Regions from separate parts of the Micromonospora sp. NPDC048835 genome, predicted to be linked through region 2. Evidence: predicted binding sites of a transcription regulator. Region 2 holds the regulator's gene; each other region holds the start of a gene.
What was found. Region 2 encodes HrcA, which represses chaperone genes, less so after heat shock. Its sites were predicted from a motif close to GGTTNGCACNCTCNNNNNGAGNGTGCNAACC; they were not measured.

Region 1: the regulator HrcA is predicted to act here: its motif matches at 1,560-1,590, upstream of groES (co-chaperone GroES).
Region 3: the regulator HrcA is predicted to act here: its motif matches at 3,322-3,352, upstream of groL (chaperonin GroEL).

The regions. Positions count from the first base shown of each region.
Region 1 is NZ_JBEZGM010000034.1:639-5,810, reverse strand. Features, by position in the region: gene AB0C15_RS28440 (substrate-binding domain-containing protein) at 1-76, opposite strand, end outside; gene AB0C15_RS28435 (methyltransferase domain-containing protein) at 280-1,464, opposite strand; gene groES (co-chaperone GroES) at 1,724-2,038, shown strand; gene groL (chaperonin GroEL) at 2,109-3,749, shown strand; gene AB0C15_RS28420 (molybdopterin-dependent oxidoreductase) at 3,884-5,172, shown strand, end outside.
Region 2 is NZ_JBEZGM010000037.1:13,117-18,288, reverse strand. Features, by position in the region: gene AB0C15_RS29175 (SDR family NAD(P)-dependent oxidoreductase) at 1-177, shown strand, start outside; gene AB0C15_RS29170 (enoyl-CoA hydratase-related protein) at 241-1,032, opposite strand; gene hemW (radical SAM family heme chaperone HemW) at 1,052-2,275, shown strand; gene AB0C15_RS29160 (DUF4870 domain-containing protein) at 2,331-2,957, opposite strand; gene hrcA (heat-inducible transcriptional repressor HrcA) at 3,183-4,205, shown strand; gene dnaJ (molecular chaperone DnaJ) at 4,281-5,172, shown strand, end outside.
Region 3 is NZ_JBEZGM010000008.1:68,044-73,215, reverse strand. Features, by position in the region: gene paaN (phenylacetic acid degradation protein PaaN) at 1-860, shown strand, start outside; gene AB0C15_RS12060 (GNAT family N-acetyltransferase) at 947-1,477, opposite strand; gene AB0C15_RS12055 (cold-shock protein) at 1,803-2,006, shown strand; gene AB0C15_RS12050 (hypothetical protein) at 2,102-3,274, shown strand; gene groL (chaperonin GroEL) at 3,547-5,169, shown strand.

The DNA.
Region 1 (5,172 bases), on a different contig from region 2:
AGTCGTCGCCGCAGGCGGTCAAGCCGCCGGTCGCGAGCAGGCCCACGGCGGCGATGGTGAGGATCCCCTTACGCATGTGCAGGGTCCTTTCGGAGGTGGGGGAGGTGTTGTTTTGTTGTGTCCGGCAACGTATTTCGCGTCACACCGGCTCCACAAGACCGCGCAGGTGCCTAGTTTGTTGGGGGCGATAACAATTCAGCAACGCGACTGTTACTCCCCGGGTATCCCACCGGGGAGTCGACGTAACGAGAGTCGTCAGCGGGTCTGATCGGGACGGCGCTAGCCGACCGGCTCGCCGATCAGCACCGTCGGTGCACCGTCGACCCGGGTGAGCACCAGACTCGCCGACTCGGCCCCGGCCAGCCGCAGGTCCCGGCGGAGCTGCTCCGGGGTGAGCGCCGAACCACGCTTCAGGATCTCCACCCGGCCCACCCGACGCTCGCGCAGCAGCGCCCGCAGTCGCTTGAGTGAGAACGGCAGCACATCGGTGATCTCCAGGCAGCGCGCGTACGGGGTGCGGATCGGCCTGTCGGCGTAGAGGTAGGCGATGCTCGGGTCGCCGAGCGTGGCGTCCAGTTCGGTGGCCAGTTCGGCGAGGAGGTGCGCACGGACCACCGCCGGGTCCGGGTCGTACAGGTAGCGGCGTGGCGGCCCGACCGGCGCCTCGGCGGCACCCGAGCCGGTGAGCTGATGGCTGCCCTGCTGGCGGTAGAGGGTGGCCCGGCGGGGCACCTCCGCCAGGTCGCCGCACCAGAGCGCGGCCTCGACCAGGTCGCCGTCCACGCCGACCCACTCGGCTTCCGCGCCGGCCGGAATGAGCGCGTGGTCCAGGCCCGGCGCCACCTTCACGACGGTGCGCGGCACCCGCTCGGCCAACCCGGTGACGAAGTCCCACGGTGGTGAGTAGGCGCGCGGGTCGAAGATCCGTCGCCCGGTGCCGGTCGCGCGGCGGGCCGGATCGCAGAAGACCCCGTCGACACCTGACACGTCGAACCCGGTCGCGTCGCCGCACTCGACGGTGAACAGCGCGGCCAGGCCGGCCGCCTCGGCGTTGGCGGCGGCCATCGCCGCGGTCACCGGGTCGGCCTCCACGCCGTACACCCGGATGCCGGCGCGGGCGGCGGCCAGCGCGTCCGCCCCGAGCCCGCACCCGAGGTCGGCCAGGGTGTGGACGCCGGCCGCCGACAACCGGGCGGCGCGACGGTCGGCGACCACCCGGCGGGTGGCCTGCTCCAGACCGGGGCGGGTGAGGAACATCGCAGCGGCGGCCGGGCCGAACTTGCCGACCGCCCGGTGCCGCAGCTCGGCCTGGGTGAGCGCCGCCGCGGCAAGCGTCGGCGGCACCCCGGCCGCGCGTAACGCCGACGCCGCAGCCAGTGGATCACCACCGGCCAGCCCGGCCGCCGCCGCGAGCGCGGCCGACCCCTCGGGGGTACGCAGCGCCGCCAGCTGATCGAGATCCACCCGGCCATTGTCCCGTCCGGCTCGGAAAACTTGGCTGGCGGGGCGCGACGCGCTGGCACTCTCCTTGACGGAGTGCTAGCCACGGAATAACCTGCGATTAGCACTCTCACCCTGAGGGTGCCAGCTTCCGGGTCTCGCGACCCGGGTGCGCACGCCAGGCGGACCGGCACCCGCGACGACGGCACCGCCCGGTGGCATGAGGCAGATTGACGCTGGTCAGCCCCGCTGGCCAGCAACGAAACCAGTACCCCAGGAGGGTATGCCCGTGACTACCGCGACCAAGGTTGCGATCAAGCCGCTCGAGGACCGCATCGTGGTCCAGGCGAACGAGGCTGAGACCACCACGGCGTCGGGCATCGTGATCCCCGACACCGCCAAGGAGAAGCCGCAGGAGGGCACCGTCCTCGCTGTGGGCCCGGGGCGCGTCGACGACAACGGCAACCGGGTTCCGGTTGACGTGCAGGTCGGCGACACCGTCCTTTACTCGAAGTACGGCGGCACCGAGGTCAAGTACGCCGGCGAGGAGTACCTGGTGCTCTCCGCCCGCGACGTCCTCGCGGTCATCGAGAAGTAAGCAACCGATCAGTTCCAGTGCCCCGGTCCGGCTCGCCGGGCCGGGGCACTGGCGCTTCGAAGGGACATTAATGGCGAAGATCCTGAGCTTCTCGGACGACGCCCGACACCTGCTTGAGCACGGTGTCAACGCCCTCGCGGACGCGGTCAAGGTCACCCTCGGCCCGCGCGGGCGCAACGTCGTCCTGGACAAGAAATTCGGTGCGCCGACGATCACCAACGATGGTGTGACCATCGCCAAGGAGATCGAGCTCACCAACCCGTACGAGAACCTCGGCGCGCAGCTCGTCAAGGAGGTGGCGACCAAGACCAACGACGTCGCCGGCGACGGGACCACCACCGCGACCGTGCTGGCCCAGGCGATGGTCCGCGAGGGTCTGCGCAACGTGACCGCCGGGACCAACCCGGCCGGCCTCAAGCGGGGCATCGACGCGGCGGCCGTCAAGGTCTCCGAGGCGCTGCTCGGCAAGGCCGCCGAGGTCACCAGCAAGGAGTCGATCGCGAACGTGGCGACGATCTCCGCACAGGACTCCACAATCGGCGACCTGATCGCCGAGGCGATGGAGCGGGTCGGCCGCGACGGTGTCATCACCGTCGAGGAGGGCTCGATGCTCACCACCGAACTGGACGTGACCGAGGGTCTCCAGTTCGACAAGGGCTTCATCTCGCCGAACTTCGTCACCGACCTGGAGGGCCAGGAGTCCGTCCTCGAGGACGCGTACATCCTGGTCACCACCCAGAAGATCTCGGCGATCGAGGAGCTGCTGCCGCTGCTGGAGAAGGTCCTGCAGAACAGCAAGCCCCTGCTGATCATCGCCGAGGACGTGGACGGCCAGGCGCTCTCCACCCTGGTGGTCAACTCGCTGCGCAAGACCCTCAAGGTCTGCGCGGTCAAGGCCCCGGGCTTCGGTGACCGGCGCAAGGCCATGCTCCAGGACATCGCGATCTCCACCGGCGCCGAGCTGGTCGCCCCGGAGCTGGGCTACAAGCTCGACCAGGTCGGCCTGGAGGTGCTCGGCACCGCCCGGCGCGTCGTGGTCGACAAGGAGAACACCACGATCGTCGACGGCGGCGGCCAGAAGTCCGACGTCGCCGACCGGGTGGCCCAGATCCGCAAGGAGATCGAGGCCTCCGACTCCGACTGGGACCGGGAGAAGCTGGCCGAGCGGCTGGCGAAGCTCTCCGGTGGCATCGCCGTCATCAAGGCCGGCGCCGCCACCGAGGTCGAGATGAAGGAGCGCAAGCACCGCATCGAGGACGCCATCGCGGCGACCAAGGCCGCGGTCGAGGAGGGCACTGTCCCCGGCGGCGGCGCCGCCCTGGTGCAGATCCTCTCCGTGCTCGACGACGACCTGGGCTTCACCGGTGACGAGAAGGTGGGTGTCTCGGTCGTCCGCAAGGCGCTCGTCGAGCCGCTGCGCTGGATCGCCCAGAACGCCGGTCACGACGGCTACGTCGTGACCCAGAAGGTCGCCGACCTCAAGTGGGGCAACGGCCTCGACGCCGCCAAGGGCGAGTACGTCGACCTGGTCAAGGCCGGCATCATCGACCCGGTGAAGGTGACCCGCAACGCGGTCACCAACGCCGCCTCGATCGCCGGTCTGCTGCTCACCACGGAGAGCCTCGTGGTGGAGAAGCCGGAGCAGGCCGAGCCGGCCGCCGGCGGCGGGCACGGCCACGGTCACGGCCACCAGCACGGCCCGGGCTTCTGATCCGGTAGCAACACCCGTTCCGGGGCGCACCGCCGTCAGGCGGTGCGCCCCGGCTCGTTCCTGCGGGCTGCCAGGTCATTACCGAACGCTGACGTTGTTGGCGACCGGGCGAGATGATCGCGCACACTGGGCCGATGAGCACCACGTCACGGCGGTACGCCGCGCTGGCCGGAATCACCGCCGCCGCCGTCGCGATCGGCATCGCCGAACCGGTCGCGGTGTTGACCGGCCCCCGGTCTGCGCCCCTGGTCGCGGTCGGCGGGGTGATCGTCGACGCCGTCCCCGAGCCGCTGAAGCAGTTCGCCATCGACCTCTTCGGCACCGCCGACAAGATCGCCCTGCTGGTCGGCACGGCCGCGCTGCTGGCAGGCTTCGCCGCGCTCCTCGGCGTACTGGCGATCCGCCGACTGGCCGTCGGGCTGGCCGGCATCGGCGCGTTCGGCGCCATCGGCGTTGCCGCCGCGTTGACCCGCTCCGGCGCCGACCTCGCCGACGCACTGCCCTCCCTTGTCGGCGCCGGCCTCGGCGCCCTGGTGCTCTGGCTGTTCATCGCCGGGCCGTTCGAGCTGAACCCCTGGTCCTGGTCACCGCCCACACCGCCGGCTGGCCCCGGGTCGCCTGCTGGTCCCGGGTCGCCTGCTGGTCCCGGGTCGCCTGCTGGTCCCAGGTCGCCGGGGCAGTCGGTGCCGGTGTCTCCGGCGGGGCCGGTGCCGGTGACCCCGGCCGGACCGACGGCGGCGATCGAGTCGAGCGGGCCTGACGAGGTGGACCCGGAGTCGCGGCGGCGGTTCCTCACCGGCAGCGGAGCGCTGCTCGGCACGGCCGTGGTAGCCGGCCTCGGCGGGCGCTGGCTGGCAGGTCGGCGCGGCGTGTCCGCAGCCCGCGACGCGATACGCCTGCCCGCGCCGGTCGCTCCCGCACCGGCCGTGCCGGCGGGCGCGGACCTCAAGCTCGCCCAACTCGCGCCGTACGTCAGCCCGAACTTCGGGTTCTACCGCATCGACACCGCGCTGGTGGTGCCGCAGGTCGACCCGGACACCTGGCGGCTGCGGATCCACGGGCGGGTCGGCAAGGAACGCACCTACAGCTACGCCGAACTCCTGGCCCGACCGCTCGTCGAGCGGTACGTCACGCTGGCCTGCGTCTCCAACGAGGTGGGCGGTGACCTGATCGGCAACGCCCGCTGGCTCGGCGTACCCCTGCGGGAACTGCTCGACGAGGTCGACCCTGACGACGACGCCGACCAGGTCGTCGGTCGGTCGGTGGACGGCTGGACCTGCGGCACCCCCACCGCCGCGCTGCGCGACGGACGAGACGCACTGCTGGCCGTCGGGATGAACGGTGAGCCACTACCGGTCGAGCACGGCTTCCCGGTCCGAATGGTGGTGCCGGGCCTCTACGGCTACGTGTCAGCCTGCAAGTG
Region 2 (5,172 bases):
GAGCGCGACCTCGGTGACAACCAGGAGGCGCGGGACGCGATCACGGCCAAGACGCTCCTCAAGCGCTTCGCGCGCCCCGAGGAGGTCGTCGAGCTGGTGGTCTTCCTCGCGTCCGACCGGGCGTCGTACATCACCGGGGCGAACTACCCGGTCGACGGCGGCGCGACCGCCTGGTGACCCCGACCCACCACCGCACCGGAGACCGGGGCGCCGCCGACCGAAGGCGACGCCCCGGACGACCTAGTCGCCGTCCGGCGCGGGCACCCAGCGCGCCAACCGACGCTCGCGGAAGGCCGTGACCCCCTCGCGTCCCTCGTCGGAGAGGAAGTAGCCGGTCGAGACGGCGGAGAGCCGGGCCAGGTCGGCGCGCAGCTCGGCGGTGCCCGGTCGGCGCAGCAGCTCCTTCGCGCCGGCCAGCGCCCCGGGCGCGCCGCGCACCAGCGAGTCGCAGTAGCCCTGGACCGCGGCGTCCAGCCCGTCCGCCGGGACCGACGCCGTGACCAGGCCGACCTCGGCGGCCCGGCGACCGTCGAAGGTGTCTCCGGTCAGGTACAGCTCGGCGGCGGCGCGGGGGTGCAGCCGGGGCAGCACGGTCGCCGAGATCACCGCCGGGATCACCCCGATGCGCACCTCGGTGAACGCGAACGTCGCCTCGTCGGCGCAGACCGCCAGGTCGGCGGCGGCGATCAGACCCAGCCCGCCGGCCCGCGCCGGCCCGCCCACCCGGGCCAGCACCGGCTTCGGGCACTCCCAGAGCGCCGCGAGCACGTCGCCGAGCATCCCGGCCGGCACCGTCCCGCTGGCGTACGCCGCGGCGGTCTCCTTCAGGTCCGCGCCGGAGCAGAAGACCGGGCCGGTGTGGTCGAGCACGACCACTCGGACCGCCTCGTCGGCGACGGCGTCCGCCAGCCCGGCCAGCAACTGGGTCATCAGGCCGGTGGAGAGCGCGTTGCGGTTGTGCGGGCTGTCCAGGGTGAGGGTGGTCACCCCACGGGCCGTGGCGACCCGCACGAGGACGTCGGGAGAGGTCATGCCGGGCACACTAGTGGCCATGCCCGGCGTCCTTCCAGATGGTGAGACCGTCCCCGTCGACGGATCGTTGCCCGCCACCGCCACCGCAGCGGTCGGCGCGCGCGGCTTCGGCGTGTACGTGCACGTGCCGTTCTGCGCCAGTCGCTGCGGATACTGCGACTTCAACACCTACACGGCAGCCGAACTGGGCGGTGGTGCGAGCCGCGAGGGGTACGCCGACACCGTCCTGGCCGAGCTGGCGCTCGCCGCCCGGGTGCTCGGCGACACCCCGCCGCCCCGGGTCGACACCGTCTTCGTCGGCGGCGGCACGCCCACCCTGCTCCCCGCCGACGACCTGGCCCGCATCCTCGACGGCATCGACCGCACCTGGGGGCTGGCCGCCGACGCCGAGGTGACCACCGAGGCCAACCCGGAGTCGGTCACCCCGGAATCGTTGAAGCTGCTGCGGGCCGCCGGCTACACCCGGATCTCGCTGGGCATGCAGTCCGCCTCCCCGGGGGTCCTGGCGATCCTGGACCGCAAGCACAGCGCCGGCCGGGCCACCGCCGCCGCCCTGGAGGCGCACGACGCCGGGTTCGAGCACGTCAACCTGGACCTGATCTACGGCACCCCGGGGGAGCGGGCCGGGGATTTCGCCGCCTCGCTGGAGCAGGTCGTCGCCGCCGGGGTCGACCACGTCAGCGCGTACGCCCTGATCGTCGAGGACGGCACCCGGCTCGCCGCCCGGATGCGGCGCGGCGAGCTGGCGTACCCCAGTGACGACGTGGCCGCGGACCGTTACCTGGCCGCGGAGGCCGCGCTCGACGCGGCTGGCCTCTCCTGGTACGAGGTCTCCAACTGGGCCCGCACCGACGAGGCCCGGTGCCGGCACAACCTGCTCTACTGGACCGGCGCGGACTGGTGGGGGCTGGGGCCGGGGGCGCACAGCCACGTCGGCGGGGTGCGCTGGTGGAACGTCAAGCACCCCTCGGCGTACGCCAAGCGGTTGGCCGCCGGCGAGTCCCCTGGCCTGGCCCGGGAGGTGCTCACGGTCGACGAGGCGCACATGGAGGACGTGATGCTCCGGCTGCGCCTGGCCAGCGGTCTCCCGCTTGCGGTGCTCGACGGCACCGGCCGGGCCGGCGCCGAGCGGGCGTTGGCCGACGGTCTGCTGGCCGCCGACGAGTACGCCGCCGGCAGGGCGGTGCTCACCCTGCGCGGGCGGCTGCTCGCCGACGCGGTCGTGCGCGACCTGCTGCCGTGAGTGGTTGGGTCGAGCTGCGGCGAATCGGGCCGGCCGGGGGAGCGGCCGGCCCGCTTCACTTGATGAAGGTGGCGGTCATCGGGTAGCGGTACGGGGTGCCCTCGTTGGCCTTCATGCCGGCGATGATCCCGAACAGGATCTGGATCACCACGACGGCGATGCTGGGCAGGAAGAGCAGGCACCAGCTCACGAAGAGCAGCACGAACGCGATGATCGACCAGAGGATCTGGAAGTTCAGGGCGGCGAGCGCGTGGGCCCGGACGGTCGGCGACTGCTGGCCGCGGGCCAGGTAGGCGATCAGCGGGGCGACGAAGCCCAGCGGACCGAAGCTGACAAGCGCGCCGAGCGCTCCGCCGAAGTGCGCGACCAGGGCCCAGGTCTTGTCCTCGTTGTTGGCGTAACCGCCGCCGGGGCCGCCGTAGGCGCCACCGGGCGGGTAACCGCCGGGTGGCGGATAGCCACCGGGCGGAGGGTAGCCGCCTGCCGGAGGGTAGCCGCCCGACGGCGGTTGGTCACCGGTGGGCGGCGGATAGCCACCGGCCGGAGGATAGCCGGCCGGGCCGGGAGCCCCGGACAGTGGTGCGGTGGGTGGCTCGGCCGACGGGTACGGGCCCGGGGACGTGGGCTCCGGCGGGTAGTTGCCGGGGTCGCCCGACCCGGGAGGGCGAGGAGGTTCAGTCATGGATGTCACGGTAGGGGCCGGTGGCAACGGCGCACCAGAGCGACACCGCCGGGCAGTGCGGGACGATCGGACGATCGGGGTGGCGCGGGCCGCACCGACGGGTGGTCGTTGATCATCGCGTCGGCGGGACTGCCGACGTAGACTGGCACTCGTTACAGTCGAGTGCCAGGACGGCCCGGCCGGCCCGCAGCGCCGGCGGCCGACGTGCGACAGGAGGTGCGGAGGATGGGTCTCGACGACCGGAAACTCGCCGTGCTCCGCGCCATCGTCGAGGACTACGTCTCCACCCAGGAGCCGGTCGGCAGCAAGGCGCTCGTCGAGCGGCACCAGCTCGGGGTCTCCCCGGCCACGGTCCGCAACGACATGGCCGTGCTGGAGGAGGAGGGCTACATCCGGCAGCCGCACACGAGTGCCGGCCGGGTGCCCACCGACCGCGGCTACCGCCTCTTCGTCGACAGGTTGTCCCGGGTCAAGCCGCTCAGCCCGGCCGAGCGGCGGGCCATCGAGCGGTTCCTGGTCGGCGCGGTCGACCTCGACGACGTGGTGCACCGCACGGTGCGACTGCTCGCCCAGCTGACCCGGCAGGTCGCCGTCGTGCAATATCCGTCGCTGGCCCGCTCCTCGGTGCGTCACCTGGAGCTGGTGCCGATCTCCACCACCCGGCTGATGCTCGTCATGATCGCCGACACCGGGCGGGTGGAGCAGCGACTCGTGGAACTGCCCGGGCCGGTGCCCGCCGACGACGTCACCGACCTGCGCCGACTGATCAACGAGAAGCTCACCAACGCCCGGCTCTCCGAGACGCCACCACTGGTGCAGGCGCTTGTCGAGGAAGTGCCGCCCGGGCTGCGTCCGACCATGACGACGCTCGCCAGCGTCCTGCTGGAGACGCTCGTCGAGCGGCACGAGGAGCGCATCGCGCTGGCCGGCACCGCGAACCTCACCCGGGGCGGCCTGCTCGACTTCCAGGGCTCACTGCGGCCGATCCTCGAGGCTCTGGAGGAGGAGGTCGTGCTGCTCAAGCTCATCGGTGAGACCGAGCCGAGCACGACCCGGGTGCTGATCGGCGACGAGAACGAATTCGACAACCTGCGCGCCGCCTCGGTGGTCAGCACCGGGTACGGCCCGGGCACCACCATCCTGGGCGGCCTGGGGGTGCTGGGGCCCACCCGGATGGACTACCCCGGCAACATCGCCACGGTGCGCGCCGTGGCACGCTACGTGGGCGAGTTGCTGGCCCAGAACTGATTGGTCAGGGCCGATGCGGCCGGCTGCGGCCGCCGACCGGCGCAACGCGAGACGAACATGAGGACACGGAACGCAGTGGCCAGGGACTACTACGGCATTCTCGGTGTGAGCCGGGAAGCCTCCGATGACGAGATCAAGCGCGCCTACCGCAAGCTGGCACGCCAGTTCCACCCGGACGTCAATCCGGACCCGGAGGCTCAGGAGAAGTTCAAGGACATCAACGCCGCGTACGAGGTCCTCTCGGACGACCGGAAGCGGCAGATCGTCGACCTGGGTGGCGACCCGCTCGCCCCGGGGGGCGGCGGCGCTGGTGGCCCGGGCGGCCCCGGGGGCGCCGGCCCGTTCGTCGGCTTCCAGGACATCATGGACGCGTTCTTCGGCGGTGCGGGCGGTGGTGCCCGTGGCCCACGGCCGCGTACCCGCCCGGGCGCCGACGCGATCCTGCGCCTCGAACTCGACCTGCACGAGACGGCGTTCGGGGTCGAGGCCCCGATCACCGTCGACACGGCGGTGCTCTGCACCACCTGCTCCGGTGCCGGCACCGCCGCCGGCACGCACCTGGCGACCTGCGAGGCGTGCGGCGGCCGGGGCGAGGTGCAGTCGGTGCAGCGCACCTTCCTCGGCCAGGTGGTCTCCGCCCGGCCGTGCACCGTGTGCCAGGGCTACGGCACCACCATCCCGCACCCCTGCCCCACCTGCGCCGGCGACGGCCGGGTGCGCACCCGCCGCTCGCTGACGGTCAAGATCCCGGCCGGCGTCGAGGACGGCATGCGGATCCGGCTGGCCCAGCAGGGCGAGGTGGGCCCCGGTGGGGGCACCGCCGGCGACCTCTACGTGGAGATCCACGAGCGCCCGCACGACGTCTACTCCCGCAAGGGCGACGACCTGCACTGCCGGGTCACCGTGCCGATGACGGCGGCGGCGCTGGGCACCAGGCTGACCATCAAGACGCTGGACAGCGAGGAGA
Region 3 (5,172 bases), on a different contig from region 2:
AGAAGCTCGCCAGCGACCTGGCCCTGCACCGCTCCATCAGGATCGTCGACTTCACCGGTTCCACCGAGTACGGCGACTGGTTGGAGACCCACGCCCGGCAGGCGTCGGTCTTCACCGAGAAGGCCGGCCTGAACACCGTCGTCGTCGACTCCACCGACGACTTCGCCGGCATGTGCCGCAATCTCGGTTTCACGCTGACCCTCTACAGCGGGCAGATGTGCACCACCTCGCAGAACATCCTCATCCCGGCCGGGGGCATCGAGACCGACCAGGGGCACAAGAGCTTCGACGAGGTCGCCGGTGGGATCGCCGCCGCAGTCGGCAAACTCACCGCAGACCCGGCCCGGGGCGTGGAGCTGACCGGCGCGATCGTCAACGACGGGGTGCTGGAGCGGCTGGCCGAGGTGACGAAGGTCGGCGAGCCGGTGCTGGAGTCGCGGGTCGTCGCGCACCCGTCGTACGCCGACGCGGTGGTGCGTACCCCGACGATCGTGAAGCTGACCGCTGACGACGCCGAGACGTACGGCCGGGAGTGGTTCGGGCCGATCTCGTTCGCCATCGCCACCGACTCCACCGCGCACAGCCTGGAGTTGCTGCGCCGGACGGTCGGCGAGAAGGGCGCGCTCACCGCCGGGGTCTACTCGACCGACGAGGCCGTGCTGGACGCCACCGAGGCGGTGGCGGTCGAGGTCGGGGTGCACCTGTCCTGCAACCTCACCGGCGGTGTCTTCGTCAACCAGTCGGCGGCGTTCTCCGACTTCCACGGCAGTGGTGCCAACGCGGCGGCCAACTCGGCGCTGACGGACGGGGCGTACGTGGCCAACCGCTTCCGCATCGTCCAGTCCCGCCGGCACGCCTGACCATCGGCACCCCACTTGTCGATCAAGAGGTTTGCGTCAGGAACGGCGCTCGACCTGACGCAAACCTCTTGATCACCGGAACGGGGTCAGGCTGGGCGGCGCATCTGTAGCTCGGTCAGGGCCGGGATGGTGGGGTGGGGCACTCGTACGCCGGTGTCCTTGAAGCCCAGGCGCTGGTAGGCGCGGTAGGCGCGGCCGTTGCCGACCACCACCTCCAGCAGCAGCTCCGGGCGGCCACAGGCTCGGGACCAGGCGGCCACCCCGTCGATCAGTTCGCCGAGTAGTCCGCTGCCGCGCCAGGTCGGCGTGACGTACACGGCGTAGATGACGGTCAGCCCGGGTTCGTTCGGCGCGGTCGTGCCACCGGCGTGCCCGACCAGCCGGCCACCCGGGTCGGCGACGAACTGCGCGTTGCGGGAACCGGCCGAGGTGTACGCGACGCGGGCGGCGTACTCGTTGTGTGATCGGGCCGCCGCATCCGCCAGGGTCTCCAGGAAGGCCAACGGCGCGTCGGCGAGCATCTCCAGGCGCAGCGCCCGCATCCGGGCGGCGTCCTCCGGGCGGACCCGACGGATCTCCGCGAGCCGCAGGGCCGACGGGCCCATGTCGGTGGTCATGTCCGCATGCCTACCACAGCGGATGGTCATCGTTTCGAGAGCTGGGCCGCAGCGCCGTCAGCTCGGCTGCGCCAGGCGGTCCACGTTCCATTCGCAATGACGCGCGCGAATTCGGTGGATCGGAAACCCAACCCGATCACTGTGGTCGAGACGCCCCGAAGTGTGTCCGATTTGTGGCCGTGCGCGGCCGTCACTCCTCGTGTAGCGTGCGATTTCGGTCACCTATGTCAATGGCGGTCATCGATCGCTGAGTCGGTGGTCGGTGGTGCCCGGCCCTGCCGTGCACCGGGTCAGGCAACGCCGCGCAGAGTGAGGGAAGTGCACCGTGGCACAGGGCTCCGTGAAGTGGTTCAACGCTGAAAAGGGCTACGGCTTCATCGCCGTCGACGGCGGTCAGGACGTGTTCGTCCACTTCTCCGCGATCGAGATGGACGGTTACAAGGCGCTGGACGACGGTCAGCGGGTCGAGTTCGAGATCGCCCAGGGCCAGAAGGGGCCGCAGGCCGAGCACGTGCGCGTCATCGGCTGAGCTTCCTGGCCGATCGGCCCCGCGAGTCGGGGCTGCGGCAGGGGCGTGCAGCCGGGAAGATCGTGAACCGTTCCAGCCGATGCCGAGGAGCGTTCATGAACGACCAGCCGCCCCCGCCCTCTCCCTCCCCCGGGTCGGGGGAGCCGGACCCGTCCGGCTCTTCCTCGCCCGCCGGCAACCCAGGCCAGGCCGGTCCGCCGTCGGGCTGGGGTCCGGTTACGCCTCAGGTCGGCCCGCCGCCCGGCCACGCCGGCCCGCAGTCGGGCTGGGATCCCGCGAAGGATGCCTGGGGTACGGCCCCGCCGCCGCAGGGCTGGGCCGTCCCGCCCACCGGGGGTTACCCGCCCGGGTCGGGACCCTACGGCGGGCAACCGTGGTATCCGGGGCAGCCGGTCGGCTGGTACCCGCCGGGTTACGGGTTCGACCCGAACGACGCCCTGGTCACTGCGCCCGGCGCCGGCCTCGGCGCGTGGTTCAACCGCTGCGGCGGAGCGCTGCGTCGAGGGTGGCGGCAGTTGGTGCCGATCATGCTGCTCACCCAGGTGCTGCCTGCGGCGGTGCTCTCGGTGCTCTCGCTCGGGCTGGACCCGTCCGCGGAGTGGGCCGCCCAGTCCGGGTCCAATCCCACTCCCGTGCTGCCGGACAACTTCGCCGTCGAGGTGCTGAGCCTGCTGGTCGTGCTCGTCGGCGGCAGCGTGGTGGTCGGGTTGGTGCAGGCCGTCGGGTGGGCGTCCGGCACCTGGGTGATCACCCGGCAGGCCGCCGGTCAGCCGGCCAGCCTGGAGTCGGCGCTGCGCTACGGCCTGCGGCGGGCACTCGGGCTGTGGGGTTGGACGCTGCTGGTCAGCCTGCTGATCGGCGTCGGCATCTGCTTCTGCGTGCTGCCGGGCGTCTACCTGGCCTTCGCACTGAGCATGGCCGGCCCGGTCTACCTCTTCGAACGCCACAACCCGATCGGTCGATCGTTCCGGATGTTCCACGACCGGCTCGGTCTGCTGCTCGGGCGGGTGGCCCTGGTGGCCCTGGCGGTGATCGTCGGCACCCTGATCCCCGGTGGCCTGGAGGGGGTGGGCACCTCCGCGTTCGGTACGGATCCGTTCGCCTCGGCGGGCACCGCGGTCGGGGCGGTGGTGGTGATCGGGATCACCGCCGTGCTGGCTCTGCCGGCCCACCTCGCGCAGTTGATCGGCCTGCTGGTGACGTACGCCGAGCAGCGCGCCCATGAGGCGCCGGTGAACACCGCCGGGCTGGCTGCGGAACTCGGCTGAGCGGCGGCATCGTGCTTGCACTCGGCAGGGGAGAGTGCTAAACAAGTCATTGGCACTCGCATACCGTGAGTGCCAATGGTCGGGACGGTGGGGCCAGGTTGCACCGGCGTGGAGACGCCGGGGCGGCACATGGCCGGTCGTCGCGGGCTATCCGGCCCGGCCGAAGGACGTCGTCGTCGCCAGGTGGCGACGTCCCAAGGTGCGTACACCAGGCGGCCCATCCGGGGCACACATCTCGGGTGGCCCGTGAGTGTCCAGGAGGACAACGCCGTATGGCCAAGATGATCGCGTTCGACGAAGAGGCGCGCCGCGGCCTCGAGCGGGGCATGAACCAGCTCGCCGACGCCGTAAAGGTGACCCTCGGCCCCAAGGGCCGCAACGTCGTGCTCGAGAAGAAGTGGGGTGCCCCCACCATCACCAACGATGGTGTGAGCATCGCCAAGGAGATCGAGCTCGAGGACCCGTACGAGAAGATCGGCGCTGAGCTGGTCAAGGAGGTCGCCAAGAAGACCGACGACGTTGCCGGTGACGGCACGACGACGGCGACCGTCCTGGCCCAGGCCCTGGTTCGCGAGGGCCTGCGCAACGTGGCCGCCGGTGCCAACCCGATGGCCCTGAAGCGGGGCATCGAGGCTGCGGTCGCGAGCGTCTCGGAGGAGCTGTCGAAGCTCGCCAAGGACGTCGAGACCAAGGAGCAGATCGCCTCCACCGCCTCCATCTCCGCTGGCGACAGCACCGTCGGCGAGATCATCGCCGAGGCGATGGACAAGGTCGGCAAGGAAGGCGTCATCACCGTCGAGGAGAGCAACACCTTCGGGCTGGAGCTGGAGCTCACCGAGGGTATGCGCTTCGACAAGGGCTACATCTCGGCGTACTTCATGACCGACCCGGAGCGTATGGAGGCCGTCTTCGACGACCCGTACATCCTGATCGCGAACAGCAAGATCTCGTCGGTGAAGGACCTGCTCCCGATCCTGGAGAAGGTCATGCAGTCGGGCAAGCCGCTGCTGATCATCGCCGAGGACCTGGAGGGCGAGGCCCTCGCCACCCTGGTGGTCAACAAGGTCCGTGGCACCTTCAAGTCGGTCGCCGTCAAGGCGCCGGGCTTCGGTGACCGCCGCAAGGCCATGCTGACCGACATCGCCATCCTCGCCGGTGGCCAGGTCATCAGCGAGGAGGTCGGCCTCAAGCTCGACGCCGCCAGCGTCGACATGCTGGGCCGCGCCCGCAAGGTCGTCGTGACCAAGGACGAGACCACCATCGTCGACGGTGCCGGTGACGCCGAGCAGATCCAGGGCCGGGTGAACCAGATCCGGGCCGAGATCGACAAGAGCGACTCCGACTACGACCGGGAGAAGCTGCAGGAGCGGCTGGCCAAGCTGGCCGGCGGCGTTGCGGTCATCAAGGTCGGCGCGGCCACCGAGGTCGAGCTCAAGGAGCGCAAGCACCGCATCGAGGACGCCGTTCGCAACGCGAAGGCCGCCGTCGAGGAGGGCATCGTCCCGGGTGGTGGCGTCGCGCTGGTGCAGGCCGGCAAGACCGCCTTCGACAAGCTCGACCTGGTCGGCGACGAGGCGACCGGTGCGAACATCGTCAAGGTCGCGCTGGACGCCCCGCTGCGGCAGATCGCCGTCAACGCCGGCCTCGAGGGCGGCGTCGTGGTGGAGAAGGTCCGCAACATCGAGGCCGGCCACGGCCTCAACGCCGCCAACGGCGAGTACGTCGACCTGCTGGCCGCGGGCATCATCGACCCGGCCAAGGTGACGCGCTCGGCGCTGCAGAACGCCGCTTCCATCGCGGCGCTCTTCCTCACCACCGAGGCTGTTGTCGCGGACAAGCCGGAGAAGACCCCGGCTGCCCCGGCTGGCCCGGGTGGCGGGGACATGGACTTCTGAGTC